Regions from separate parts of the Pelotomaculum sp. FP genome, predicted to be linked through region 4. Evidence: riboswitches for the same ligand, from Rfam matches in the RefSeq annotation. Region 4 holds a riboswitch; each other region holds the start of a gene.
What was found. Region 4 has a riboswitch for molybdenum cofactor ahead of Psfp_RS03910 (aldehyde ferredoxin oxidoreductase C-terminal domain-containing protein). Riboswitches for the same ligand answer to the same signal wherever they lie in the genome.
Positions count from the first base shown of each region.

Region 1: linked by a shared signal. The riboswitch ahead of Psfp_RS09190 (substrate-binding domain-containing protein) and the one ahead of Psfp_RS03910 (aldehyde ferredoxin oxidoreductase C-terminal domain-containing protein) in region 4 are both predicted to bind molybdenum cofactor.
Region 2: linked by a shared signal. The riboswitch ahead of Psfp_RS06160 (S8 family serine peptidase) and the one ahead of Psfp_RS03910 (aldehyde ferredoxin oxidoreductase C-terminal domain-containing protein) in region 4 are both predicted to bind molybdenum cofactor.
Region 3: linked by a shared signal. The riboswitch ahead of Psfp_RS17885 (formate dehydrogenase accessory protein FdhE) and the one ahead of Psfp_RS03910 (aldehyde ferredoxin oxidoreductase C-terminal domain-containing protein) in region 4 are both predicted to bind molybdenum cofactor.

Region 1 covers NZ_QFGB01000018.1:26,550-33,961, forward strand. Annotated here, with positions in the region: gene Psfp_RS09185 (substrate-binding domain-containing protein) at 1-676, opposite strand, end outside; gene Psfp_RS09190 (substrate-binding domain-containing protein) at 991-2,013, opposite strand; molybdenum cofactor riboswitch at 1,985-2,105, opposite strand; gene Psfp_RS09195 (pyridine nucleotide-disulfide oxidoreductase/dicluster-binding protein) at 2,574-4,883, opposite strand; gene Psfp_RS09200 (molybdopterin-dependent aldehyde oxidoreductase) at 5,130-7,412, opposite strand, start outside.
Region 2 covers NZ_QFGB01000010.1:85,237-92,648, reverse strand. Annotated here, with positions in the region: gene Psfp_RS06160 (S8 family serine peptidase) at 1-1,800, opposite strand, end outside; molybdenum cofactor riboswitch at 2,004-2,127, opposite strand; gene cobC (alpha-ribazole phosphatase) at 2,230-2,865, opposite strand; gene cobD (threonine-phosphate decarboxylase CobD) at 2,862-3,959, opposite strand; gene cobS (adenosylcobinamide-GDP ribazoletransferase) at 4,007-4,768, opposite strand; gene Psfp_RS06140 (cobyrinate a,c-diamide synthase) at 5,110-6,495, opposite strand; gene cbiB (adenosylcobinamide-phosphate synthase CbiB) at 6,506-7,412, opposite strand, start outside.
Region 3 covers NZ_QFGB01000062.1:3,776-11,187, reverse strand. Annotated here, with positions in the region: gene nrfD (NrfD/PsrC family molybdoenzyme membrane anchor subunit) at 1-370, shown strand, start outside; gene hypA (hydrogenase nickel incorporation protein HypA) at 511-924, shown strand; gene Psfp_RS17895 (P-loop NTPase) at 924-1,652, shown strand; gene Psfp_RS17890 (HyaD/HybD family hydrogenase maturation endopeptidase) at 1,748-2,224, shown strand; molybdenum cofactor riboswitch at 2,280-2,400, shown strand; molybdenum cofactor riboswitch at 2,492-2,611, shown strand; gene Psfp_RS17885 (formate dehydrogenase accessory protein FdhE) at 2,887-3,726, shown strand; gene Psfp_RS17880 (molybdopterin dinucleotide binding domain-containing protein) at 3,837-4,265, shown strand; gene Psfp_RS17875 (4Fe-4S dicluster domain-containing protein) at 4,301-5,134, shown strand; gene nrfD (NrfD/PsrC family molybdoenzyme membrane anchor subunit) at 5,163-6,329, shown strand; gene fdnG (formate dehydrogenase-N subunit alpha) at 6,492-7,412, shown strand, end outside.
Region 4 covers NZ_QFGB01000006.1:39,104-46,515, forward strand. Annotated here, with positions in the region: gene Psfp_RS03900 (sigma 54-interacting transcriptional regulator) at 1-1,801, opposite strand, end outside; gene Psfp_RS03905 (hypothetical protein) at 2,298-2,561, opposite strand; gene Psfp_RS03910 (aldehyde ferredoxin oxidoreductase C-terminal domain-containing protein) at 2,684-4,393, opposite strand; molybdenum cofactor riboswitch at 4,440-4,556, opposite strand; gene Psfp_RS03915 (GPR1/FUN34/YaaH family transporter) at 4,569-5,171, opposite strand; gene Psfp_RS03920 (iron-containing alcohol dehydrogenase) at 5,381-6,535, opposite strand; gene Psfp_RS03925 (ABC transporter permease) at 7,135-7,412, opposite strand, start outside.

The sequences.
Region 1 (7,412 bases), on a different contig from region 4:
CCTTGTTGACAGTACTGAATTTTTCCGGGTTAACCTGCATCACATGGTAGATGTTCAGGAGCGACGCATCCCCTTCCGACAGGATTTCAAGGTTGATATTTTTCTTTTGGGCCAGGTATGTCGCCCGGTCGGTCAGAGTGTAGGCCTGCTTTTCATTGGCGATGTTTAAGGTCTGCCCCATCCCGGCGCCGCTCTGCTGGTACCAGTTGCCCTCCGGAGTGATTTTGACTTCCGCCCAGATTGCTTTTTCTTTACTGTGGGTGCCTGAATTGTCTCCTCTCGAAACGAAAACAGCCTTATTCTCCGCTATTTTTTTAAAGGCGTCGCCTGCTTTAGTCCCTTTGATACCGGCAGGGTCCCCAGCGGGGCCGATGATGATGAAGTCGTTATGCATCACGAGCTGGTAGTTTACAACTGCGCCACTGTCCACAATCTTTTTCTCGGCCGCGGGAGAGTGCACCAGGAGGACGTCGGCCTCTCCCTTTTCACCCATGGTGATAGCGGCGCCGCTGCCTACAGAGACAGTTTTAACGTTATATCCGGTCTTCTGTTCAAAAATCGGGATCAGCGCGTCTAAGAGCCCGCTGTCCTGGGTGCTGGTGGTGGTGGCGAGGATCACATCTTTCACTTGCGGTTTGCCGCACCCTGCGAAAACGACCAAAAGCATTGTTACCATGAGGATCATAAGGGGCGCTAAAAAGTTCTTTTTACTCAAAGTTAGTCCTCCTCCAAATATTTTACTTGAAATAACGTACTGAGTTGTCTTTATAAATGTAGGTGCGAATTCATTCGCACAAATGCAACATTGACTGCCATAAGTGCGGCGCTGGCGCGCCGTGTGCGATTGAAATCGCACCTCGCTGAGCTTTTATTCTCGCTGATACCAAAAAACGAAACTGCGAACTACATTTTCATATTAGTGTTTAATTTATTTATTGACCCAATAGGAATGCAGTATATACCTACGCCATACGACCTATGACTTACGACCTACTTGGGCAGGTTTTTCCCCTCGGTGGAATTGGGGAAAAACAATGGCTCACCGTATTTATCCTTGCCGAAATCCCTGATGATCGTCTGTCCCTCGATTGATGTGCAAAAATCAATAAACTGCTGGGCCAACTCGTCTTTAACTTCCGGGAACTTCTGGGCGTTGACGGGGATCAGGGAAATGTAGTTAAGCAGGGCCTCGTCTTTTTCCACCAGCACTTTCAATTTGACCTGGTCTTTCACGGTCAGGTATGTAGCCCGATCGATAATAGTATAAGCGTTCTGCTCATCGGTATACTTTAAGGTCTTGACGTTGCCTTCCGAACCTTTTTCATATACGTGGTACCAGTCGCCCGCCGGCTTCAGCCCGGCAGCCTTCCACTGGGCCTTTTCCGCAACATCCGTACCGGAGTTGTCCCCGCGACTAATAAAAAGGGATTTTGTATCCATAATTTTCTTCAGCGCCTCAGCCGGTGTTTTTAGTCCCTTGATTTGAGCCGGATCCGATTCCGGCCCGACAATTACAAAATCGTTGTACATCAGGTCAATGCGCTTGGTCCCGTATCCGTCGGCAACAAACTTTTCCTCCAGATCCTTGGCATGCACCATTACGACATCAAAATTGCCGCTTTTCGCCATTTCCAGGGCAGCGCCCGTACCGGCGCCCACATGTCTGACCCGTATCCCGGTCTTTTTCTCAAAACTCTCTTCCAGCGCCGCCACAATCCCGGCGTCAATCGGACCAATGGTGGAGGCCAGCAGGATTTGGCCGGCGACAGCCGGCGCTGGCGGCGCAGTCGCTTGCTGTTTAGCGCAGCCGGATAGTACAAACAAGAGAACCGTAAGAATAACAATAGCCAGGGAAACCATTTTAACTTTGTCCTGCAACGTAATTCCCTCCATAATTTGTTTGCCAATCGTCACTACAACCGGATTTACCACCTCCAAAAATAAAAATGCCGGACAGCTTGCGAAAAATAAAGCCGGCCCGGCGTCAGCGCCATTGCAGTCTCCTTTTCGCATTGGAAGGCACGACGGTTTCCCGTCACACCCTAACGGCCGGCAGTCATAGCTATAATGCCTTAGGCAAATCCGGCTCGGAGATTTTAAGTTTTAAAGTACTATATTTTAAACTATGTTTTAGGCTTTTTATGTTTTCTTGGCATTAACAGCCTTTTCCACATAATTTCTACTAAAAACCCCAAAGTCCTGCTAAATTTTTAAAATAGCTGCAAGCAATAAAATAATAGTACTCTTCAAATAATTATAGGTTATATTGAAAATAAAGGTGAAATATACCCCACGACTTGATAAAACATTGCAATAATTGACATTAAAATGCTACACATCAAATAAATGATATACGTTAAAACATTAAACATAAAATAAATACACTAAACATGAAATTCAGTTATCAGTAGAAACCCTGATCCAAGCCTATTTTGATAGCTGAGCAAGCTCATTTGAACCTTCCTTTTTACTGTGACAACTGCTTCAGGAACATCGTCCGATACAAAAGCGCCAAGATGGCCTTTATACCGCGGACACCATATACACTTTCAAGATTGAAGCGGGTTCATTTTCTATTCTTTTTTCACTTCCATTCTGTGACTGTAAACTGTGACTACTTGAATTGCCCCGTCTTTTTCAATATAGCGTACCCAATAGGTAACATTTCCAATTCGCTGATTGGCTAAGAAACTTGAATCTTCGGGATTAAAAAACCGTTCGCCGGATTCCTGCGCATGTTTTATGACTTTTTCAATGTCTTCCAGAAGAATATACCGTTCGTCCATAATGCGCCATACTTCGCTAGGAATGATTAAATCCTCCATTTTGGTTAATTCCGCCTCCGACTCTTCATTCCATAATTCTCTTAGCAATTTCTTTTTAAGCTGCGCTCTGTTTGCATGTCTTTGTGAAAGATTCGGCATTTTTTTATGCGCTATCTCATCCAAATTCTCCCCAAAAATCAGGTCCAGAATATGATAGGTGCTTTTACCGCCCTCCACAAACAAATCCTTGCATATAGCGCAGTAAACCAAAAAATCTTCATTACTTTCGTTTATTCGGTCTATCACAAAGTCATTTGTCTGTTCACGGTTCGCAAAATAGACAAGTCCGCCGTATCCGCAGCATTTTGTTTTTTCTTTTGCATATTTCAGTTCCTTTATTTCATAACCAAGCTTTACCGCGATATTTCTCAGACTTTCGTGAATATTTTTATTATGCCTTGTAGAGCAGGCATCATGGACATTCAAAATATGGTTCTTCCCATTTTGGGCGGTTTCCGGAAGTCCATAACGTTCAAAGATTTCCCACAAAGATATAAAAGGTATCTCCGGAAGATATTTTTCAAAGATGCCGCAGCAGCTTGAGCACGCCAGAATAAAAGTAGGTTTGCCCATTTCAGCCCATGCGTCTCTTAATCTTTCAATACTATTCTTCATCAAATCCTGTCTACCCGCCCAGTCGGCGGGGGCGCCGCAGCAGCCAAGCATTATTCCAACGCCTTCTTTTATCCTGGATAAAAGGTACTTATAAGCTTTTTCGACATACTCCGGATAGGACGCTGAAAGCTGGCATCCGGGATAAAACAGATAGTCTGCCTGTTCTGTACCTGATTCATCCCCTTTAAAAAGAGATTGCGCGTATTTTGGCGATGGAGACTTAACCAGGAAAAAGTGGCTGCTGTTGCTGAACTCCATATCCTGCAGCGCAAAATCATGTGCAGAAGGAGGCATTTTGCCCTTTTCTACCATACTTTCCCTGGTCTCCTGTATTATATCCTTCATGTTGATGCCCACATGACATTGTTCACCGCACAAACCGCACATTGTACAAGAATTTATCATCTTATTTGCGTACCGTGTACCCAGGATTACATTTTCGTTATGATTAATTTGCCTTGTATAATTTTTCGGACCAATATTGAACTTCTTCATATGACTGCACGAATCAATGCATTTTGTGCACCTGCATTTAAAGCATCGTCCGGCTTCATTTACAGCCTCATCTTCGCTGTATACGTCAGTGGTCCTTACAACCGGCGCTGCAGGTTCAATATCATCCACTTCATATTTAAGAGGTGTTTCAAATGCCCCCTCCCTTTCCCTTGCAGCCGTCATGGAAAGTCTCTTAACGTATCTTTCTACGGAAGCTGCAGCTCTTCTGCCTGAACTTACCGATAAAATAGTAGAGCCATTTTTATATAACAGTCTTCCCCCCGCAAATAGGGATGAATACTGTACTTGAAAAGTCTCAGGATTAATTTGCAGATTCTCATTCCATTCGCCCGTGCCAAGGAAAACCGCATTGTTCTCGTTAATAATCTCTTTTAATTCTTTTTGGCTGATACGTCTGTTAAAAATTACCTCAATATCTAACTTGCTGAATATTTGAAGCTCTTCTTCTATAATAGCCTTTTCAAGGTTTGCACCTTCGTAATCCCATAATCTACCGCCTAGTTTATCCGACTTTTCATAAATTGTGACCTTAAAACCTTTTCTGTCAAGTTCCAATGCGGCCGAAATCCCGCTTAAACCTCCTCCAATCACAGCAACCTTGCCAGCATTCTTAGGAATGGGCAGTGCTTTTTTAGGGGGTGTGTACCCATGCTTTACTGCTGCCTTCTCAAGCTCCGATATCCTTATCGCTCCACCGGCAGCCTCTCTCACACATGCACTTTCACAAGGATGGTCGCAAATCATGCCAAGCACTCTTGTAAAAGGCATTCGTTTCTCCAATATTTTATAAGCTTTATTAAAATTGCCTTTTCCCATCTCCGCCACAAATGCTGCCACATCCATGTGAATAGGGCACCATGCCGTACAAGCTGCAGGTTCATCATAAATACACCTGTCACCCGTTTTCAGCAGCTTTTCATTGTCCATTGAGAATACCTCCATTATAATAAACGGATAAATCAATAACATCAAAACCCAAATTTTATTGGTTTACCCGTTTACAATTCGCTACGCTCCATACTTCTCAGGTGAAGCTTTTTATGAAATCTAGAAATTGCAAGGCTTTGAAGCGAACTTTCCTGGATTATTAAAATATGGAATTGGAGTTTTTCCATATACTCCAATTCCATATTTATTAGTTTAGTTTACTAACATGTAATATATCAACTAACTTTAAAGGTTTTTCAAGCCCTCCAGAACCTTTTCCGGATATGCCGGCAGCTTAGTTATACGTACTCCGGTGGCATTGTAAATTGCATTGACAATCGCTGCATGCGGAGCTGAGAGAGGCATTTCTCCAGCGCCTGCCGCACCATAATAGCTAAGTGGTCTTGGAGTCTCCTGGTGAATAAGAACTATATTGTCAGGAACATCCTTAATTTCCGGGATCCCACAGCCTATAAGGGTCGTATGCTTTTTCAAATCTTCAAAGTCTTCGCTAAGCGCAAGACCTATTCCCTGTGCCAGACCACCATAAAGCTGACCTTCAAGTACCAATTTATTAATTATCGTACCGCAGTCCGATACCATAGTTAGTTTATCAACTTTAGTTTTGCCTGTTGTAGTATCAACCTCAACTTCTGCTAAAAGTACACCATACATGTAGATTGGGAATGGATTTCCTTGCCCTGTAGCTACATCACATGCAGTACATGGTGCAGTCCATTTTCCAGCATATTTTACCGGCAGTTTTTTATTAATCATTTCATTGTATGTTCTGAAAGTACCATCCGGTTTTCTCAGAGCATCCAAGAGATTTCTACATGCAACTGTTGTAGCATTACCTGTAAAAACGTTTGAACGGCTTCCACCTGCAGCTCCGCTGTCCGGTGTATATCTCATATCATTCATAACCAGTTTTATTTGTTCAAGCTTTATTCCCAATGGCCTTAATGTTTCATATGCAAAGCTCAGTGTTCCCATATCTGCGCCCTGGCCATGGTCTTCCCATGAATTTCCTACTGTAACTCCCTCTGGTGTTATCTCTGCCCATGCTTCCGAGGAATCTGCACCGTCAAGTCCGCAGCCATACTCAAGCAGTGATACGCCTACGCCATATTTGATATCTCCACTTCGTGCATTCTTGGCTGCAGCATTTTTCTTAGCCTCCTGGTAAAGAGGTCTTATTTTATCAATTGCCTGTGGGAAAGCAATTACATCAGGTTTACAACCAGTTGGTGTGGTATCGCCTTCTCTATATACATTTATATATCTTAACTCTAATGGATCCATTCCAATTTTTTCTGCCAGTTCATCCATCAATACTTCTGATGAGAACAAGCTTTGCGGTGAACCATAACCTCTGAAAGCCGAGCCCCATGCATGGTTTGTAGCAACTGTTCTACCTTCGCCTCTGATATTTGGGATATTGTAACCGGCGCCAATGAACTGGTGGCCTCTCATTGTAAGAAGATCACCAAATTCCATGTATGGACCATGGTCTACCGTCCAGTCTGATTCCATAGCAACAAGTTTTCCATCCTTATTAGCTCCCAGCTTGAGATTGATAAAGAATGGTGATCTTTTTCCTGTATAAGTTATCTGCTGGAACATGTTGAATTCGAGGTATACAGGTCTCTTTGTAACAAGTGCAGCAACACCAAGCAGACCTTCCATTGTCGGACTGAATTTATATCCAAAAGTTCCTCCTGCATTATTCTGTACAATAAATAATTTTTCTAAAGGAATTCCAATACCTTCTGCAACCATCAAAGCATGACAATGGATAGCTACACTCTTTGAATGAACCATTAAATTTCCTTTTTCATCAAGGTATGCAAACCCCACATCCGGCTCAAGAGGAAGGTGCGGCTGTCTTCCAACATAAAAATCATCCTCAACCACATGTGGCAGGCTTTTCATTAAAGGTGCGGTGTCGTTACCTTTAGCTATCTGGGTTTCGAAATATACATTTGGAGTACCGGGATGTATTTCAATTGCATCTGCAGCCATAGCTGCAGGCGCGCTCAGATATGCCGGCAGTTCTTCCAATTCAACCTTAACTTTTGCTGCTGCCCGTTCTGCCTGGTAAGGAGTATCTGCAAGGACCATAGCAACGGCGTCCCCAAACTGGAATACCTTCTTATCATTAAGAATTGGTCTTTCTTTACCGTCCCCTTTGTTCTGTGGAAACGCCAGACCATTGATTCTGTTTGTTCCAGGAACGTCCTTATAGGTTAAAACCTTGAATACTCCCGGCATTTTCTCAGCTTCTGAAGTATCTATGGAAAGAATATTTGCATGAGACACTGTCGCTTGTACAAGCTTGATATGCAGAGTATTTTTAGGAAGTTCTTTTATTTCCAAATCTGCTCCAAAATCCCAGGTTCCTGTAACTTTTGCAGCAGCGGATGGACGGATTACTTTTGACCCAAGTATACTGTCGCCGTCCTTCAGTTTAAACCACAAATTTTCTTTTTGAATTTCACCTCTCATTAGCCTGGCAGCATCCATAAC
Region 2 (7,412 bases), on a different contig from region 4:
GTACAGGCTGTATTCGCCAGCGGTCTGATAAAGTGTATCCGAGACGGTAGGATTGCCATAAACAAACTCTTTATCTATGGTTTCGCCATATACTGAATCAGTGACTGAAATGTCCCCGTATACTGATTCACTGACTGATATGTCGTTATTATCATCGCTGATTAGCGTTTCACTCTTTTCCAAAATGGTAGTTGATGCCGCACTGCCGCAGTTAATTTTGTTTCCATCGCTTACTTGATTGATCAGACCGGGTAGTTTATCGGAGGTCTGTATTATGATCTGTTTGAGCTCCTCCGCAACGGCATTTTTGCACGCGCCCAGTATCAGCGCGGCCTCGCCCGACACAAAGGCGGCTGACTGGGATGTCCCGCTGCTCATACCATGCCTGTCGCCGGGTGTGGCGCTGACAATATTCTCACCCGGAGCTGCGACATCTACCGATGTCTGACCATAGTTGGAATAACCTGATAAATTTCCGTCTTTGTTGATGGAGGCGACTGTGATAATGTTATTCTCGCCGTATGACGCCGGGTAAACCGGACTGGTGTCGATATCGGCATTGCTGTTGCCTGCCGCGCATACGAAGAGCATGGTGGAATTTGCAATGGCTTCTTTTAAGGCCGGGTTGTCGAAGCTTGTCCCCCAGCTGCAGTTTGCTATTTTTGCGCCTTTTTTTTCGGCGTATTCAATGGCTTCAATGATGTCGCTGGTATAGGCTGTACCGTTATTAAATACTTTCAACGGCAATATCTTTGCTTCAGGCGCTGCCCCGGCAATGATACCTGCAAGATGCGTCCCGTGCCATTCATCGTATTCCTGGCCATGCATGTGCACTTGGCTGTTATCGTCACTGAAGTTCCAGCCGTTTATGTCGTCGATGTAGCCGTTGCCGTCGTCATCGGTCCCATTGCCGGGTGTTTCGGTTTGGTTTGTCCAAATTCTCTGCGATAAATCCTTATGGGTGATGTCTATTCCTGTATCAAATATGGCGACTATGGCTCCCTCTCCCTGAGATTTTCCCCAGGCGGCTTTTATATTGACATCAGCCATGTTCACCGGCGTTCCGGCATCGGCTGTATTTTTCCGCGCTTCTTTTTTTGCTTGGTAGGTTGTTAGCCATTGTTCTACCATCGGGTCATTGGGTGGAAGTCCTTGCAGGAATTCCGGCAAGTTTTCTTCTCCCGGCCGGGCGCTAGCTTGTCCAGCTTGATAGTCTGGACTCCCATCCTGTTGCACTGCATCAGTTATGTCCTGCTCGTTTTGCTGTGCATCTATTTCCGCATCCAGCGATGCTGCCGTCAGCTTATAATCAGGCTGAATGTATTCAATTTCGCTTTCTGCATTTTTACTTTTTACTTTCGCTATGAAATCTTCTTTCCTCATCTTTGTTTTTGTCGTTATGACATTAAAGCTTTTAAACTTGCTGTTGTTGATATTTCTTATTTCTTTCAAATCTTGACCTAAAAAAACGGCCAGGCCGCCCTTGCTTTTGGCGCTTTTGTATTTAACGATAAAGCGGTCGGTTTTATACTCGTTCAGCTCTAACGGCCAAAGAGGGTCAAACTGCATCTGTGTGTAAACTTCATCTGCAACGCCTTGGTCTAAACTGCCATTCTCCCCGTCCCTGCCGGCATATACATCTTCTTGTATGCTTGGAGCGCCGGTTTCATTGCTTTTTTGGTTCTTTTCATTTATGCCGTTATAATTTGCATTGACCGATAACGGCAGAGACGTTGTTGTAAGAGTTAGAGACAGTGCCAGAAACAAAGAAAGAACCATCTTCATTGCTGCTTTTTTCAACTCTTCTCCCCCTAGAAATAATATTAGTAGACCACATGCTTTTTTGAGTAATGAACCCTATATCGCATTAATAAAACCCTGCTTTGGAGCCGTTAGACACCTCCGCCGGCTGTATTGCGCTTTTTCGATGCCACTAAAGCGATGCTTTTGGAATAAAGAATAAGCCCTTCATTGTGAAATAAATTGCAATGAAGGGCTTTATAAACCCCAACATATACTATCCTTTCCACAATGGGAGGCACGACCGTTTCCGGTATGCACCCTGCCGGTCAAGTTACCATAGCCAACATGGCCATAGGTAAAATGACTTCGGATAATGTTTATCATTTGGGCGTTATAAAACAATCTGTCACTATTAATGGTAATAACAGACATATTAAATTGCAAGAGCAAATAATGTTACAATTTGTCATTTAAGCCAATGGCTTACTAATAAGAACTGCCGGCATTGTTGCCGGCTAAATGGGAGCAGTCGTTGAAAAGCGTAAGAATTCCGTACTCCCAACCGGTGAAGTCAAGGATACTCAAAGACCCGTTATGAAGTCCCAGCCGCCAGTATTTACCCAAATCCATTTCCAGAACGCTGCCCACGATGCTTCTGATTGGACCCCCGTGGGACACTACCGCTATCCGGCCGTCGCTGTGCCGCGCTATAATCTCCTTGATGGCGTTAACGGACCTTTCAATCAATTCATTGTAGGTTTCACCGCCCGGGATCCTGATTGAAAACGGGTTTTCCCACCATTGTTCTATTTCACCGGCAAAAAGCTCTTTTATTTCTGCAATGGTTAACCCTTCCCAGGCTCCAAAATTCAGCTCTCTTAGTGCGGGGACAGTCACAATGGACATGCCGTGCCGGCTGGAGATAATTGTTGCTGTTTCACGCGCTCTGACCAGGTCGCTGGCATAAAACGCGTCAAGCTTCAGTGCCGCCAGCCGTTTACCCAGGCTAACCGCCTGCCGGCGGCCACGCTCCGACAACGGTATGTCGGTCACTCCCTGGAACTTCATGGTGTTATTCCACTCTGTTTCCCCATGTCTGATTAAGTACACACGGCAGCTCATTTATTCTCTCCCTGTACTATTGCTTTAAGAGCCAGCAACAGCTTCTCGTTTTCCGGGCGAGTTTTTACTGCCAGTCGCAAAAAACGACCGGCCAGCCCGTTAAAATCAGAGCATTCCCTGACCAGCACCCCCTGCCTGCCCAGCAGTTCGGTTAATTCAAATGAAGTGAACCCACTGCCGGCAACATCTGCCAGGATAAAATTAGCGGCTGCGGGCAGTGGTTGAACACCGGGCAGTGAGGCAAGCTGTCCGAAAAGAAATTTCTTTTCACAGTTTACTATTCGGCAGGTATCCCGCATGTGTTGGTAATCCATCAAGCCGGCTACGCCGGCAACCTGGGCCAGTACATTAACATTCCAGGGGTCCCTGGCGGCGCTCATGCGGGACAGCAGCTCCCCGGGCCCGGCTATCGCCCCCAAGCGCAGACCGGGGATGCCAAAGAATTTGGTCATGGAGTAAAGGACCGCCAGGTTGGGTTGTTGTCCGGCCATTTTGATAACAGAAAAAAACTCCCGCCTGGGGACAAAATCCATAAACGCTTCATCTATGAGGACCATAACACCGTGCAAACACGCTTTTTCAAGAATGGTCAGGATTGTTTTGCGGCCGGTTAACCGCCCGGTGGGGTTATTGGGGTTGCACAGAAAAAGGAGGTCTGCGTCAGGCAATGAGGCGATGATCTCGTCAACCGGAAGCCTGAAGCCGTTTTCTTCGGACATGGGCAGTTCAAGCACTTCGCCCCCCTGGCACAAAACCGCAAGGGCATATTCGCAAAAAGTCGGTACCGGGATAAGCGCCCTCCTGCACCTCAGTACGCGGACCAGCAGGTAAACCAGTTCAGCTGCCCCGTTACCCATCAGCAGCCTTTCTTCTTTTATCCCCAGATATTTTGCCAGTTCAGACTTAAGTTCAGTACAGTCCGGATCCGGGTAAGCGGAAATCAGGTCAAGGTTTTTCGATATGGCTGAAAGCGCCTTGCGGGAGGGCCCAAGGGGATTGATATTGGCGCTGAAATCCGTAATATCTTTGACCGGCAGACCGTACTTACGGGCGGCTTTATTCAGGTTTCCGCCGTGTGTGTGTTCCAGAGGCAACTTGCATGACTCCTTTCAAAATGAAACAAGCGCCTGTATATTGGCAGCTAGAAAACAGAATGAAAGCCGCAGGTCCACCGGAGTATGGGGTAAACCGCCAGGAGCAGGACCACCTCAAGCAGTTCATTGATAAACCCGTAGGTGTCACCGGTTAACCCGCCCAACTCCTTGACAATCTTTTTGCCTGCCACCCAGGCGGCAAAAGCCGCCAGCGCCACCAGCCAGGCCCCCTGCAGCCCTAGAATCAATGCGACCGCAACAGCGGTAATAATGGTTGAGCCTGCCAGCTCCCTGCTGCCTGACTGTACGGCATAAACTTTTCCGAGCCCATCCGGTCTGGCATAAGGAAAGGCTATAACAGCAATGGACATGCCCCACCTGCTTATCGCAGGAAGGACCAGCAGGACTTTAAATAAAACACCGTCCGGAAGCTCGAGCAAGAGGTTGTATTTCAATAACAGCAGGCATATTACTCCGATAACGCCAAAAGCTCCTACCCTGCTGTCCCGCATAATCTCAAGCTTTCTTTCCCGCGGCCGCCCGCTAAAAAGGCCGTCGACACTGTCCATAAAGCCGTCCAGGTGCATGCCGCCGGTCAGGACAACCATACCAACGACAATCAGCGCAGCCTTGATCCCCGCAGGGAATAAAAATCCTGCCGCCCATGCCAGAGAGGCCAACAGGACTCCTAAAAACAATCCCACGGCAGGGAAATAAAGGGTGGACCGGCCGCAAGCTTTTTCGTCAAAATCTACATTTGGCAGGGGCAGTCTTGTTAACTGATAAAAAGCTAAAAGGATACTTTTCAAAACGGCCTCCCGGTTTGAAGAGGTATTTAATTTAGAAAGTATTTATTCTTGGGATAGTTTACCACGCCGTTATCGCGGCGCTACGGATCATGAAAACACAAGTACTGCAGGTGCGATTTCAATCGCACACGGCGCATTAGCGCCGGACTTGAACTGCTATCCTGAAAATATAAATTTTCATTTTCTGCTGGTACCGCCGCAGGCGGCATGGGGTCTAATGTAACTTCTGCGCGAATGAATTCGCACCTGCATTTTCGGGATTCACTCTGTGGGCTGAACGGCTGTACAGTTATTTTCAAGGAAGCAAAAGAACCGTCCCCCTGCTTCCGTTTCTTGCTCAGCTACCAGGAGTTTTTATATTTTTCACAGCTTTCGATCAGTCTTCCGGCCGTATCCGGACAGCCGGCAAAATGCAGGTGGACGTACGATGCCAGAATATTCGCAGTTATTACTCCGTCCTGCCAGGCAGTTTGCTCTCCCCATTTGGCCAGCCGGTAGGCTCTTTGATATTCCCGTCCAAGCTCCAACGTCGAATAATGAAACTCATGGCCGCGCAAAGAAACGCCCCGGCTGCATATGATGTTGTCATCCAGGGCTTTAGCGGTGACGTAACCAAGACCTGCCCGCTTTTGCCCCATCCTGCAGCAGCCGTCAATAAGGCCTGCCGCGGGGTACTTGCGGTTGCTAAAGTCCACAATGGATGTGGTCAGGTACATTAAGCCGCCGCACTCAGCATATACGGGCATGCCGGAGGTGACCGCGGCTTTCAGGTCTTTCTGGAAGAGGGTGTTGCGGGACAGTTCTTCAAGAAACATTTCCGGGAAGCCTCCCCCTATATAGAGACCATGCAGGTTGGCAGGCAGTCCTTGCCCGCTCAGTGGACTGCACGGCGCCAGTTCAGCGCCAAATGCTGTGAGCAGGTCAAGGGCGTCCTGGTAATAAAAATTAAAACCCCGGTCCTGCACCAGACCCAGCCTTACCCGGCGCTCTCCAGGCATATCCGGGAAAACTCGCCTGCCAGGTTTCGGCAAGCTTACTGTTTCCCCCGCCAGGGCGATTAGATGTGCAAAATCGATCCCTTCCTCCACAGCTTGCTGCATTGCTGTCAAGTGTTCCGGCAATCTTGATTTTTCCGTGGTTGGCAACAGCCCCAGGTGTCTTTCCGGGAGCTGAATATCCGGTTGACGGTAAACATAGCCGACAACAGGGATCCGACAGTTAGACTCGATTGCTTCTTTTAATATCCGGTAGTGCCTCAGGCTGGATACGCGGTTAAGGATGACGCCACGGATGTTGACAGCGGGGTCCATCTGTTGATAGCCCAAAACAACCGCGGCGGCGCTGCGCGCCATGGAACGGGCGTCAAGGACCAAAATTACCGGGGTCTCAAGGATTTTGGCCACATGGGCGGAACTGCTGTTAGCAGTCGCGCCGATCCCGTCATATAGTCCCATCACTCCCTCGATAATGGATATATCGGCGTCTGCCGCTGAGCGAATGAAAAGTTCCCGCAACGTTTCTTCACCCAGCATCCACCAGTCCAGGTTGCGGCACACACGGCCGGTGACAGCGTTATGATATCCAGGGTCAATATAGTCGGGACCCACCTTAAAGGGTTGTACGTTTAAACCACGCTTATTTAGCGAGGCCATGATAGCTGTGGATAAGGTGGTTTTCCCTACCCCGCTATGGGTGCCGGCAATCAGCAGCCTGGGTATGCTTGACATGAGGTCGCTCCTATATCAGCAGGTACCAGCCCGCAAGGCCCAGACCTGCTGTTAAAGTTGCTGTTACGTACATAATCTTGACGGTTTGCAGAATATGAAACGGTTTGAGGGGAGCCAAATCCTCCCCCATGTAGGCCCTGAAAGAAGGGCTGCCCTGGTAGTAATTCAATCCGCCCAATCTTATCTCCAGTGAGCCGGCAACGGCAGCCTCGGGGATACCGCTGTTGGGGCTGGGGTGACTGGAAGAGTCTCTGCGCATCGACGAAATTGCTCCTTTGGTGTTCATCCCGAGCAGCCAGGAAGCTGCCAGGATCAGAAAGCCGGTGATTCTTGCCGGGATATAATTGGCTATATCGTCAAGGCGGGCGGAGGCTTTGCCAAAATTTATATAACGTTCGTTTTTATAGCCCAGCATCGAGTCCAGGGTATTGATCGCCCGGTAAGCCATAGCCAGTGGAGCGCCGCCCAGCAGGGCATAAAAAAGGGGTGAAACAATTCCGTCAACAATATTCTCGGCGACGGTTTCAACCGTGGCCCTGGTGACGTCAGCGGCATCCATTTGCTCTGTGTCCCGTCCGACAATCCATCCCACCTTGCGGCGGGCTTCGGCCAAATTGCCCTTTTGCAAAGAGTTGTAAACATCACAGGCTGCCGCGGCCAGACTTTTGGCTGCGATTGTGGTGTAAATAATCCAAACGGTAAGGACAGAGCCAAACCAGTAGTTTATTGCATAGGACCACCTGACCAGGCAGGCGGTTACCAGCCAGCTGCCCCCGGCAACTATGACCGCCACCATAGCGCCGCATACCAGCAGAGCCGCGGGACTCCTGAAAAAACGCCGCACCCCAGCTTCCAGGCTGGAGATGACCTTGCCGATCAAAACCACCGGGTGGGGCCAACCATGCGGGTCTCCCAAA
Region 3 (7,412 bases), on a different contig from region 4:
GTTCGGGATGGCCTTCAACGGTTCTTACGAGAGCAACATGTTCTTGATCGAAATGATTGTCTTTGTCCTGCTGCCGATTTTCATGTACGCCATCCCCTCCATTCGCACCAAATTGTGGGGGGTTGTAACGGCTTCTCTCCTGGTGGTAGTTGGTGTTGTGTTTAACCGCATGAATGTGGTCTTCACCGGGATGGCCAAGAGCGTGGGCGGCAGCTACTTCCCGAGCATCTGGGAATTCCTGATTACCATCGGCATGTGGAGCGCGCTGGCCCTGGCCTACCTGTTTATCGTAGAGAACTTCTCTATCCTGCCCAAGGAAGAGCATACTCACAGCACGCACACCAGCTACGGACCAAGCTTCCATGCTTAAATGCTAAGCAAAAGTGTCTTTTCTGGCGGGGGGGAGATCACATCCCCCCATTTTTTCTTGTTTGTCCAAGCATGCTTACTTGTTTTATAATAAACAAAGAATGTACGCGATATAAAATACAAATACCGGAGATGGATATTATGCACGAATGGGCGCTGGCGGAATCCATAATTGTTACCGTCATAAAAGAATCCGAAAAAGAAAAATTAAGCAAGATTTTAAAGGTTACGGTAAAAATCGGTGAGCTACAGTCAATTGAACTTGATATTTTTAAATTTGCCCTGGAAAATATGGTTGAGTTGTACAAACCTCCTGTGGATCTGGAAAATATTCACCTGGAGATAGACAGGTGCATCCTCAAGTGCAAAGTCTGCGGCAATAATTGGAACTACCGTGATACTCCCAAAAAACTGGCAGAGGACGAAAAAGAAGCTATCCATTTTGTGCCCGAAGTTGCCCATACTTATATGAGGTGCACCCAGTGCGGCAGCCCCGATTTTGAAATACTGCAGGGGCGCGGCGTGTGGATCGATTCAATAGAAGGGGAGAAATAATGGATCCAAGACTAAATATTATTAATAAAAGGTTGGAAAACATCAATAGAATCATTGCTGTCTCTGGTGGCAAGGGCGGCATCGGCAAAAGCCAAACCGCGGCGGCCCTGGCGCTGTATCTATCCAGCCAAAATTACCGGGTGGGACTTTTGGATTTGGATTTTTGTGGTCCCTCTTCTCACGTAATCCTGGGGATTGAAGGGGTTTTCCCGGAGGAAGACATGGGTATCATACCACCGCTGGTCAACGGTATTCGTTTTATGTCAATCACGTTCTTCAGCGGCGGTCAACCTTCTCCGCTGCGCGGGGGAGAAATCTCCAATGCCATCATTGAAATACTGGCCATAACCCGTTGGGAGTCACTGGACTTCTTAATTGTCGATATGCCTCCCGGCACCGGTGACCCAACCCTGGATGTAATCCGCCTGATGGAGAGGGTTGAATTTCTTCTGGTCACCACGCCGTCACGGGTGGCCCGGGAAGTAATGAAAAAGGAATTATCGGTATTGAAAGAGCTCCGCATCCCGGTCATTGGAGTCCTGGAGAACATGAAAATAAAAAAGGATTCCCCCGCTGGAGAGGCTCTGGCCGGCCTAAAGGTCCCCTTTCTTGGTTCAATTGACTTTGATGAAGGCCTTGAGGAAGCCCTGGGTGACACTGATAAACTGCTGCATACCAATTTTATCAAACAGTTGGGCCAAATACTGAGCAATTCGAAGATCATATAATAAATTGAAATCGCACCTGCATCGACTGATATTTTCATGATACGTGGCGCCGGCATAGCGGCCCCTATAAACGAACCTGCGAGGATCTACTGAAAATGGATCAAGAGAACAGCAAAAAAATATTTGTAATCGGCGTTGGCAACCTGCTTCTGGGTGATGAGGGTATTGGCATACATCTAATCCAGGCGATGAAAAAGGAGCGCCTGCCCCGTTATGTCGAACTGGTCGACGGTGGCACCGCCGGGATTGACCTGCTGTACTGGCTGGAAGAAGCAGATTACGCTATCATAGTTGATTGCGTTGAAGCCGGGGCAGAACCAGGAGCTATTTTTCGTGTTCCCGGAGATGAGCTGCTCATTAAATCCAAAGGCCAACTCATCTCCCTGCACGATATTAATCTTAGCGAAGTATTATTATTAGCAACTAAAATGAATAAGCTTCCCCCTACGATAATTTTTGGTATCCAGCCGGAGGCTATCGGTTACCAAACCGAGCTGTCACCAACCCTTCAAAATACACTCCCCCGTTTGATGCAACTTATAAAAAAGGAAATATTAAAAATTTTTGCATAAAAAATATTTTATATTATTGTAATTAGAAGGAATTTTAAATATTTAGTGGAAAATTATCATTATATTTCTCCGAGCCGGATTATAACCTAAGCAATTGGTATGGTTTACCGGCCGTTAGGGCTCACCGGGAAACTGCTGGGCCTCCCATTGTGGAAAGGAGATTTTTAAACAAAGGTAAAACTTTGTCCTTTTCACATGGGATAAAGTTTTTTGTGTTTTCAACAGGTTTTTTAGAGATAGTTTTTGCAGTAAATGTCTTTTTGAAAATTTAATTAGCTGCTCCGAGCCAGTTACAACCTAAGCAGTTGGTATGGTTTACTGGCCGTTAGGGTTCATCGGGAAACTGTTGGGCCTCCCACTGTGGAAAGGAGATCTTTAAACAAAGGTAAAACTCTGTCCTTTTCACGTTGGATAAAGCTTTACCTTTTTGTTTTTAGAGGTATTTATTCATTCTAAATCTTATAAAAGGCGCTACTAGAGTCTTATCCGTAAGGGATCCTCTTTAAAATTTTGGCAGCCTAAATGCGACCAAATGTGAAGCATGGTTCATAAGCAACTGGTTAAAGGGGGGTGCATATATAGACATATATAACTTGTTGGGTATTTTATTAATTCATTCACAGGGAGGGTTCTAGAAAACTCATAGAAAGTGAGCGTTTTGAATGACAAACAATACGGTCCAGCAAATGCTTATTGATTTCAACAAGGAGTTTACAAAGATTGTTCTTCCGGATGATGCAGTTACGGTTGTTAGGCCGCAGGCTGGGTTATTAAAGTCGTTAAGGGAAAATGATGTGCCTATAATAAAGGTCTGCCCACCGCAGGCAAATGCGGATATGTTTTTTGATGTTTTAAAAGACGTTGCAGGCATCGTTGTAAAGCATAAACCGGACTTGGAGCGTGATATAAACAAAATTTTAAGCGCTTTACCGGCTGCCGCTGAGGCAAGAGAACTTTTTGTTATGCAGGCCTTCACACCTGGTACAAACCTGCTGGAATCTTTCAATGAGGAATTATCCCCTGAAAGCTTAGGCTTTATCTTAAACCATGTGGTCAAACCGTTTATGAAGCAGTACGCACGTAAGGTCTCTACTTTTTTTGCCCCTGAACAATGGCTAAAAGGCACCTGCCCGGTTTGCGGCGGCAAACCCACCCTGGCACTGCTTGAAAAGGAAGAAGGGAAGAGATATCTGTACTGCGGTATGTGTGAGGCAAGATGGAGATTCCAGCGCCTGGGCTGCCCTTACTGCTCCAGTAATGAATCACGGTTCTTCAACGTGGAAGGAATGGAGCAATACCGCGTTTATTATTGCGACAACTGTCACGGTTATATAAAAACTCTCAATGAGGCCATGATGTTTGACAGCAGCAATTTGGATTTATTCTGGGAAGACATCAATACTGTCCACCTGGACCTATTGGCGTTGCAGGAAGGCTATGTTAATCAACCAGTTGAAATTACTGAGATCGCTCACTTTCATGTCAAAGGAGGTCAAGTTTGAGAAGCAAAAGGACGGCCCCCTGCCGGAACACTACGAGCCGGTGGAAAGCCCGATAAATAACCTGCTGGGTAACCAACAAAGCAATCCGTTGGCTGTAAAATACAAGGTGAATTCGTCAAACTCGCGCTGGTGGCTTCGCCGGACTTCCCGTATGTCGCGACTCCCACCGGCTGGTAGAGCACTACCAGAGCGGCGCCGTGACCAGAAACTGTCCCAAACTGGTGGAACTGCAACCGGAAATGTTCGCGACCATATCACTGGGACTGGCCAATAAACTGATAGTCAAGCCGGGTGATATGTTAGTTATAAACAGCATCCGCGGCGAAATTAAATGCCGGGCCAACGTACTGCCGATCATTAACCCGCTCAAGGTCGCAGACAGGAAAATCGAAATTATCGGCCTGCCCTGGCACTTCGGTTACCAGGGAATAGCGACCGGCGGCACAGCCAACGACATAACACCCAGCGTCGGGGATCCCAACACGATGATCCCAAAATCAAAAGCTTTCATCTGCAACGTGAAGAAAGCCTGGAAGTAGCACCTTAAATCCAATCAGAAACCGGAGGTGTAACGATGTCAAAGAGTGTCCTGGTGGATATTACCAGGTGTATCGGCTGCCGCAGCTGCATGGTTTCGTGCAAGTCATGGAACGACCTGCCAGCCGAGCCGAGCGAGTTCTCCAACAACTGGGACAGCCCGGGGAAATTAAGCGCCGATACCTGGACCAACGTAAGCTCCTATGTGCTCGAAGAAGGCGACCAGCTTAAGTGGCGCTTCGTTAAAAGACAATGCATGCACTGCAATGAGCCAGCCTGTGAGTCGGCGTGCTTTACCCACTCATTTGTCAAGACTAAAGAAGGGGCGGTTATTTACAAGCCTACCGAACTGAATCAGGACTACTGCGTCGGCTGCCGCTACTGCATGATCGCCTGCCCCTTTGACGTACCCGGCTTCCAGTGGGATAAGGCTCTTCCGTACGTGCAAAAGTGCCGTTTTTGTTACGACCGCACGAAGGAAGAAGGACTTGAGCCGGCATGTGTAACGGCATGCCTCACAGGCGCCTTAACCTACGGGGAAAGGGATGAAATGCTGGCACTGGCACAGGACAGGATGAGCAAAGACCCCAGGTACATTAAACATATCTACGGAGAAAAAGAATACGGCGGTACTTCCTGGCTGTATATATCGGATGTACCCTTTGATCAAATCGGCTTCAAGACGGAAGTATTCAACCGCCCTGTAACGCAAAGGTCAATCCCCTCCTTGACCTGGGATGTGCTCAAGTGGACTCCCTACATCTTCGTTGGTTGGGGCGCCCTCTTGACCGCCATGCGCGCTTATACCAAGAGACGGGCTGAGGTGCACAATGAGGAGGATCTGTACGGTCCGGTTGATCCCAAGGAATAGAAATCTAGATAAATGGAGGTGAGAATATATGTACGGAAGGAATTGGAGCTTTAGAATTACCTGGTTCAGATTACTGATGATCGGATTTGTGCTGATCGCTGCAGCGGCTGCCCTGTACCGTTTCGTCTACGGTCTGGGGGCGCTAACCAACTTAAGCGACCAGTGGCCCTGGGGCCTGTGGATTGGCTTTGACCTGTTGTGCGGCATCGCCCTGGCGGGCGGCGGCTTTAGTACGGCACTGATCGTCCATGTCCTGCACCGGGATAAGTACCTGCCCATTGCCCGCGCTGCACTGTTAACATCCTTACTTGGCTACATTATCGCGATGGTCAGCCTTTTCCTGGATATCGGGAGATGGTTCAACTTCTGGAGACCTTTCTTCTACTGGGGTTTCCACTCGGTATTGTTCGAAGTGTTCTGGTGTATTTCCCTTTATACAACAATCCAGGTCCTGGAGTTTGGCGACATATTCTTCGAGAAGGTCAAGTTCCCTGCTTTGAAGAAGATCCTGGGGTACATGATGACTCCACTGCTCATTTTGGGTATTGTGCTCCCCAGCCTGCACCAATCCTCCCTGGGCTCGCTCTATATTGTTGCCATTGATAAGCTCTACCCCCTGTGGTGGTCCATGATCATACCCTTCTTCTTTGTCTGGTCCGCCTTCTTCCTGGGGCCGGCTATGGTCACTATTGAAGGCACCCTGGCTTCCAGAGCTTATGGACGGCAGCCGGAGTTGCCGGTATTTCAAAGCATGACCAAAATAACCATGTGGATGATGATTATTTACTTTATCGTCAAGATGATCGATCTCAACTACCGGGGCGTGTTCGGGATGGCCTTTAACGGCTCGTATGAGAGCAACATGTTCTTGATCGAGATGATTGTCTTTGTCCTCCTGCCGATTTTCATGTATGCCATCCCCGGTATCCGCACCAAGCTGTGGGGGGTTGTAACAGCCTCTGCACTGGTGGTAGTAGGTGTTGTCTTTAACCGCATGAACGTGGTCTTCACCGGCATGGCCAAGAGCGTAGGCGGCAGCTACTTCCCGAGCATCTGGGAATTCCTGATTACCATCGGCATGTGGAGCGCACTGGCCCTGGCCTACCTGTTTATTGTGGAAAACTTCGCGATTCTACCCAAGGAAGAGCATACCCACACGACACATACCAGCTACGGTCCGGGCTTCAATGCTTAATAACAAACGACGCATTCAATGAATTGAGAGATATTCAACCGGCAGTTTTGGCCGATACGTAATAAAATCAATAGATTCAGGAACTTTGAGGGAAAGAGCTGGAATGCCTGAAAAACTATTTATAGGTTTATTCTAAAGTAAAGGAGGTTACTATTAACTAATATGAAAAAATATATTAGCCGCCGTGATTTCTTTAAGTATTTGGGAGTAGGCGCAGCCGGAACGGCTTTACTTCAAGGAGTCGGCGCAACACCTGCTTTAGCTGGAGAAAATTTGCCTAGTTTTGAGTTGGGTACTTTTAAGTTAAAGAACACCAAAGAAACTGCTTCCGGCTGTCCATATTGTGGATGTGGTTGTAGTACTATTGTTTATTCAGAAAACGATAAGGTGGTTTTTATTGAAGGGGATCCTGATAGTCCTATTAATGAAGGGTCTTTATGTCCAAAAGGGGCAGCTCTTCCGGATATCCATAACTTTGTCAATAAAAAGCGTCAGCGTGTACTCAACCCGAATCGGTTAACGGAGGTTCTTTACCGTGCCCCCGGCAGCAACCAGTGGGAAGTAAAAGACTGGGATTGGGCTATACCTGAAATCGCTAAAAGGGTAAAAAAGACCCGGGATGAACACTTTGAAGAAAAAGACGCTAATGGTGTCACGGTTAACCGCACCATGGCCATTTGCCAGATGGGCAGCGCAAATATTAATAACGAAGAAGACTATTTAATTAATAAGCTCATGCGGGGAGCCCTGGGTGTGGTTGATCTTGACCATTGCGCCCGTCTCTGACACGCCCCAACCGTAGCCGGTCTGGCTAATACTTTTGGTCGGGGAGTAATGACTAATAGTTTTACTGATTATAAGAATACAGACATATTTTTAATTATTGGATCCAACCCGGCCGAAGCTCACCCCATGGCCATGCGCCACATTGGCAAGGCCCTGGCAAAAGGAGCCAAAATGATTGTCGTTGACCCGAGGTTTACCAAAACAGCGGCCAAGGCGGATATTTACGTTCCTTTGCGTCCGGGGACAGACATTTCCTTTCTTTACGGCCTGATAAACTATGCCGTTGAAAATGATCTT
Region 4 (7,412 bases):
GAGATATTTTTGTCCTGCCACTTAATAAAACGATAGCTCTTTCAATTACGTTCCTTAATTCCCGTATATTGCCACGCCAGGAATAACAGGTAAGCGCCTCAAAAAACTCTTTATTAATTTCCTTCACATGCAAATTGTATTCTTTACAAAACATATCAATGAAATGTTTTGCCAGTATGGGGATGTCGTCATCTCTTTCGCGCAAAGCAGGTAGTTTTAGTGTAATTATTCCGATTCGGTAATACAAATCCTCTCGAAAATTACCTTCATCAGCTTCCTGCAACAAATCTTTTTTTGTTGCCGAGATAAGCCTAATATCTATAGGTATCTCTTTAATCCCACCAATTCTACATATTTTATTAGTGGAAAGAGCACGCAATAATTTAATCTGAATATTCACGGGCATATTTTCAATTTCATCAAGGAACAGGGTCCCGCCGCAGGCTACCTCCAACTTGCCCGGCTTGCCATTTTTAGATGCTCCGGTAAAAGCGCCGGACTCATAACCAAATAATTCACTTTCCACCAAATCATGCGGTAAAGCACCACAATTAATTGCAACAAAAGGATTATTTTTTCTTGGACTCTCATTATGAATAGCCTGAGCAAACAACTCCTTGCCAGTACCGCTTTCCCCAAATATTAAAACTGGCGAAGAAGATTTTGCGACTATTTTAGCTTGGCTCTTGACTTCCCATAAGCTTTTATTTTTACCTATTATGTTGCTGAATGTATAGTCAGCATAATTCCCCTGAAGTCTATTGTTGGAATTTTTTGCATTTTCGATAAAAATAATTTTTTCTTCATTACTCGTATGGTTAAGTATTTTCTTTGTTGATACCAAAAAAAGTTTTTTTCGACCATTGACGTCTAAATATATTTCTTTTTTCTCTGTGGAATCATTTACGATATTGTTTTGTAAAGTAGAAATATATTTTGCAAGATCGGCTTTAATGTTTGACTTATCAAGCCCCAACATCTCTACTATCTTATCATTATAATGTTCGATTTCGTTATCATTATTAACATAAACCATACCATGAGGCAAATAATCAATGGTGCTATTCATGGCAAGACTAATTGTATCCAGTTTTCCCATGGTATCCATAATAAAATTTATGCTGTCAAAGGTTTTAGCTAACAATGTCACCAACATTAAGGTGTCTATAGTATGCCTATGGCTATAACTTGAAATATTTATTGCCCCAATCACCTCGCCCTTAGAGTTATGAATAGGTGCGGCAGAACAATAAAAGTTATGGAAATAAAAGTTAAAATGCTCAGGTCCCAATACTTGTACTGATTTATTCTCCCGTAATGCAATGCAAGCCGCATTAGTTCCCACCTCATTTTCCGCTAAACCAGCTGGGATCGGACTTCTAACACCCAATTCCCGGTGTAAAAAATTAGTATGGGCAATTAATTGAAGAGTCTTTGCCTCGCTATCAAATATTTGCACAGATAAACCCTTTTCCCTGGCCAAACTTTGTACTTCTAAAAGAATATCGCCAAATTTTGTGATAAAGTCATGATTATCTAAAATTTGCTTCTTAATTTCCTCTTTAGACAGAAATCTTCTGTTTTTTGAATATGGATCAACTCCATATTCCATACTCCTTTGCCATGACTCATATATTGTTCGTGGCACTATATTTTGATTTACCGGTTTACCTTTAACCAAGTTATTCCATTCTTCCTCGATTTTATCCAGCCTTGCAGGAGCCTTTTCGCTAATTGCCCTTCCTGTTTTTAGTATTTGAGCAAGATGCTGTTGTAACGACAAAGAGCCATTAACATCCATTTTCTCTGCCACCTTTCCCTCTGGATAATATAATTATGTCCATCAAACTGAAAAGGTAATGAGTGTCAGCGCATCCTATAACAACCAGACCGCGAAATTATAAACCACTATCCGACTATATGATACCACAACTTGTCCAACAATTCTAACATTAATTAATTTTGCTGCCATATGTTTTAAGTTGCCTATTGCCTGTTATTATTTAGTGATGTATCCCAATTAAATTGAGTATTTATAGCTTTATATTACACTATAATTATTTATGTTATGTTTTTTGAACACAGTCCATATGTTGAATTACCAGGGGAAAAGCCACCCGGAGCAATCCAGATGGCTGAATATTTACCAACTAACATTTATCGGGGATATAGATGGATACCTGAACCAGAAGAATATCGGAGGGGCGCTTCCTGCGACATTTGTTTAAGCTGCTGCCCAAACAAAACAAGCCCCTCTTCGCCGTTACAAGACCGTCCCTCCAACATCTTGACACACTTTAACCGCCACCCATGAGACGGTATATTTCTATTAAATCCCCGTCTGATAAAACTTTATCTTTTACGACTTTCCCGTTGACAACCTTGAACCCTATATGATTTCTATTTTTACTGAATAACTTCTGAACTAATTCCTCTAATGTAATGGCAGCACGCAGCTTTAATGGAAATTCCTTACCTGATTCAAATCCTTCAACATGTTCTGATGGAGTCACATATGACTTGAATTTAACCGTAATTGGACTGGCAGGTTCAGAACCCACATTCATTCTCCTCCCTGCAATTCATTCAATGCACACATCAAGGGCGACGGTCAAAGACCTCACCCTTTGATGTTTGCAACGAAAAATTAACAATGTGAACTTGCTGATTGAATACTAATTGCTTAGAAAGGTATCGCTTGATTCAACTCTTCATCTATAATATCAAACACGGCGCCTGATGAAGGCAAAATTTCAGTCTTGAAGAAATCAGCCACCTCAATTTTGGCAACCCCGGCTGCCTCATTAAATTTTTTCTCCAGCGCTATCGCTTCGACGCCCAGGCCCATCAATCTATCCACAGTCCATTCACCGCCGAATTTGCCTGCGAACATATCAACTAGTGCCAGCAGGTATGGTTCTTCTGTGGTGCAGAAGCTGTTAAACAGACACATACCCGTACAATCCACCATGCAAAAAGCTACCTGCAGCATGGTCGATAATTCAACCTGTCCTGCCTTATCGTACGGATTAACCTGTTCAACTGTGCCAAGCGAGTTGCCGCAGGTGTGGTCGGCGCCCTGCGGGGCAGTGGCATAAGTTACACCGGTTCCTTTTAAGCCCCTGGGATCGTAGGCTGCCAGGCCCTGTCCTTTGGCTACCGGGATTCTCTTTACGCCGAGGTATTGCCCTGTTGCCAGCGTGCCGTTGCCGAGGATATTGCCAAATTCTGTGCCGTCGGCTATTTCCTGGACCAGTTTGATGGCCGCTTCCTCATCGCCCCAGGCGATTTTCCCCGACTCCATCACAACACCTATGGTTGTACCCGTATCCATGGTGTCAATACCAATGTCGTCGCACATACGGTCAATTTTTGCAACCGTATCCAGGTTGGCAATTAAGCAGTTGGAACCAACCAGACCTATTGTCTCGTATTCCAGACCTGAGGTCAGGTATTTGCCGTCCGGGCCGTGGTAAACGTTGGAGCAATGGATGATGCAGCCCGGTTGGCAGGCGTGGCCGGTCCGACCGCCTCTTTCACTGCAGTTTTTAGCCAGGGTTTCGCCGCTGATCTTTTCTGCTTGATCCCACCTGCCGTCGCTGAAGTTCTTAGTCGGCAGGGCGCCCAGGGCGTTTACTCCCATGACTCCGGCTGCTGTGCCCAGGGCTGGATAGCCACCTCCGGAAATGGGGTGATTTTTAATACCTTCAACGAATTTCCGATTAGCTTCCATGAATTTTTCTTTGTCGGCATACTCGGCCTCAAGTTTAGCGCCTTCCGTATCCAAGACGATGGCCTTGATCCTCTTGGAACCCATGACCGCTCCGACGCCGCCCCGGCCGGCTGCACGGGCGGTATGGCCGCTGGGATCACTTACCTGGACTGAAGCCATTTTATAGCCTCTTTCTCCAGCTGGGCCTATGGCCATGACACTTACCTTGTTCCCATAATCTTGCATTAACCGTTCAGCTGTGGCATAAGTACCCAAACCAACATATTTATCGGCCGGCAGTAATACCGCACCATCTTTGTTAACCTTTAAAATATACCACTCGTCTCCTGCGGGTGTGTTTTCAATGATAATGCATTTAAGCCCCAATCTGGCAAAGGCCGCGCCCGCAGTGCCGCCGGCGTTTGCTTCTTTAACGCCGCCTGTCAGCGGGCTCTTGCAGCCAACCGAGATCCTGCCGCTGGCCGGCGCTGCCGTGCCGTTTAAAAGACCTACGCAAACGATCAGCTTGTTGCCGGAGCCCAGGGCGTCACAGGCTGGGTCTACTTCTTCGGTGAGAATTTTGTCAATCAGTCCGCGGCCGCCATACAACTCCAAATCTTTTCTATCTTCGTATTGTACTACTTTGGAATCCATGTCTACCCTTATAAATTTGTCAGCCATTGAAATCGTAGTACCTCCTTTTTAAAAATTCCATCTGAAATCATGTTTTATGAAATCAATATTTCCTTTCCAAGAAGGGAGGCACAAACGTTTCCATTTATACCTAGCGGTTAACAACCATGGCAACTGCTGTAGGCTGTTTAACTCGGAAATAATTGTTCACTTAAATATGCTTTTATGCAGATACTCCTTCTTTTGCGGGCAATGTCTTAATCCAGGGCGGACCGAGGGAAACGACTTCTTTGCCATAAGCGGTATTGAGTATGGTTGCGACTATAATCCAAATTAAAGAAATAACGGCGATAATTTCAATGTATCCGGCTGCTTTTGTTAACACCGGCATGCCGAGAAGGTTGCCAAAGCCCATGAGTCCAAAGAAGATATCGGTGATGATGAAGAAAAGTCCGGGTACAAAACCTGCTCGCATCGGAAGCCCGGTGAGGAACAGCAAAATGACGCCCATGCTTAAAAATACCCAGCCGTCTACTGCTGAGGTGTCTTGCGGTCCAACGTTTAAGAATTTGAACATAAAGGAGATAGCCCCATAGAACATAAAGGCACTGAAGGCCAAAGTTATGTTGCCGTTTACAACATCACCGCGCTTAAGCTCAATGGCTCCGGCGATAAACTGCACGATACTGCCTACCAATCCCAGCGGCACAAGTATGATGAGGGCTGAAGCCGGGGCAATGCCTATTAGCACTGGGAGAAGGGCACACAGGTAAAAAACCATCACAATTAAACCTGCTGGATTTGCAGTTGCATGAGAATCAGACATCCAAAATACCTCCTAATTATTTTAAACATTTAGACAATTAGACCAATAACGTTCTCCTACACACCATTTTTATTATAATCGCCATGATATAGTAAGGATGTACGGTCAGTTGGGTGGTACAGGGGTTGCATATTGGTGATGGCAGTTTTGCAAACCTGTGCCACCCCAATTAACCGCTGAAGTCAAACTGCTTTTTGCGAATAGAACTTTTATGCGTAAATTTTCTTTAAGATTTCAAGAGCGTCAGCAGCAGTCATCTTTCTGGGCTGGAAATTCTGGAATATATCCGCTTCAATGATCTTTGCAGCTTCTTCGAACTTGCTTTCATCGTAACCGAATGATTTAACAGATCTTAACCCTAACTTGTTGTCTCTAAAATCAATGAAAGCGTCTCTTGTTTTTGCACCGATTTCTTCCGGTGTTTCCTTGCCTGTGAACGTTGCTCCTAAAGCTTTACCTATAAACTTGGTCCTTTCAGGCACTGCAGGCGCATTGAATTCCAGTACCCAGGGCTCTGAATATGCAACACAGTGTCCATGCGGTATATCAAATAATCCGCCGATTGTTTGTCCGATTGAGTGCCCGGCATTAGCGACACAGTGACCTAACATCCAGCCTGCCAAAGACGCTGATATAGCCATCCTGCTTCTTGCTTTTACATTGCCCGGATCAGAAATGCATATCGGCAAGTACTCCGCAATAGTCTCAATAACCTTTTCGCAGATCATATCAGTAAAGTCAGTTGCGAGCGTATCCGTATAGTCTTCTACAACGTGTGTTAACGCGTCCAATCCCGTAGCTGCTGTCAATTCAGCAGGTAATCTTGTCTGCATAACGGGATCTAAAATTGCATACGCCGCATTAGCATTATGTGAAAGAATTGTATACTTTGCATGATCAGGGCCCATAAGGATCATTCCCTGAGATAATTCGCTGCCTGTTCCTGCAGTAGTAGGTATTAAGACGCAGTTGGGTGAAAATTTGATATCGTCCATACGCTCTACATAGTCCAGGATCTTCCCGTCATTAAATCTCAAGACGTTGACAGCCTTAGCGCTGTCCATTACGCTTCCGCCGCCGAGACCTACTACTGCATCACATTTTTCTTTGTTACAAATCACGCTGGCCTTTTCGATGGCGTCTGTCGGCGCATTCGGCAGTACTTCATCAAAAGTAACGTATGGGATGTTTCTTTCTTTCAAACCCGCTACTGCTTGATCGAGGATACCCATATTTACCATGCTCTTATCTGTAACAATCATCGGCTTCTTAACGCCCATATGCTCTATTAATTCACCTAACTGTTCTAGACTTCCCGGTCCAATAAGCATACGAACCTGGTTATACAATTGAAAATTTAACATGCTACTTCCTCCTTTTGTGATTTCACTACTCAAATTTTTGTGTCAAGCAATACACCATAAATATCCTTTTCAATCCCTGCACACCTGTCAAGCCTTGGACCTTTTTTAGAAGAACTCAAATCCCGCTACGTCACGCAATCAAAAACGAGGCTGATTTTAGAAGGTTTTGTATTTCCCCCTTTTTATGGATTTTATATGACGTCACGATAATGTATAGAAGCAAAGCTCATGCCAGCCAAGGTTATTTTTCTGAAATATAGTTACCAAATGTGTCTATCTTTAAAAAAAATTTTGATTATTATGCGAACCGTTATGAAATAAGGCTCTAAGGTTTGTTCAGCACCCGCTATAGTTACTGCCGTTTTTGTTTTCACTTATAATGAATGGGATTATTTACATGTGTACTTACGAAAAACCTCATTGCAAATGAAAGTCAACTGTTTAATATTTGGACACTAAGTAACATTTATAATCATCTGTACATTTACTATCCGTCACTTCCCCAAAGCATTAAAATTAGTCCTCTAAAAAAAAATTCAGGGCCGGCGTTTGAACATACCGGCCCTGAATTTCATCTGGGTTTATATAGATATACACATCTACTTTTCAAACCGCAGTGCTTCAATGGGATCCAATCCCGCAGCCTTCTTGGCAGGATAATAGCCGAAGAAAATTCCGATTGCCGCGGAAAAACCCGCGGAGATTACTATTGAGTACGCCTTGACCGACATCGTCATACCGGCCACCATGGCAATGATTTTAGACCCGGCTACACCCAGGAGAATCCCTATAATCCCCCCTGACAGACACAGCACCAGCGCCTCCACCAGAAACTGGTTGAGGATATCGCTTTCACTTGCCCCGACCGCCATGCGCA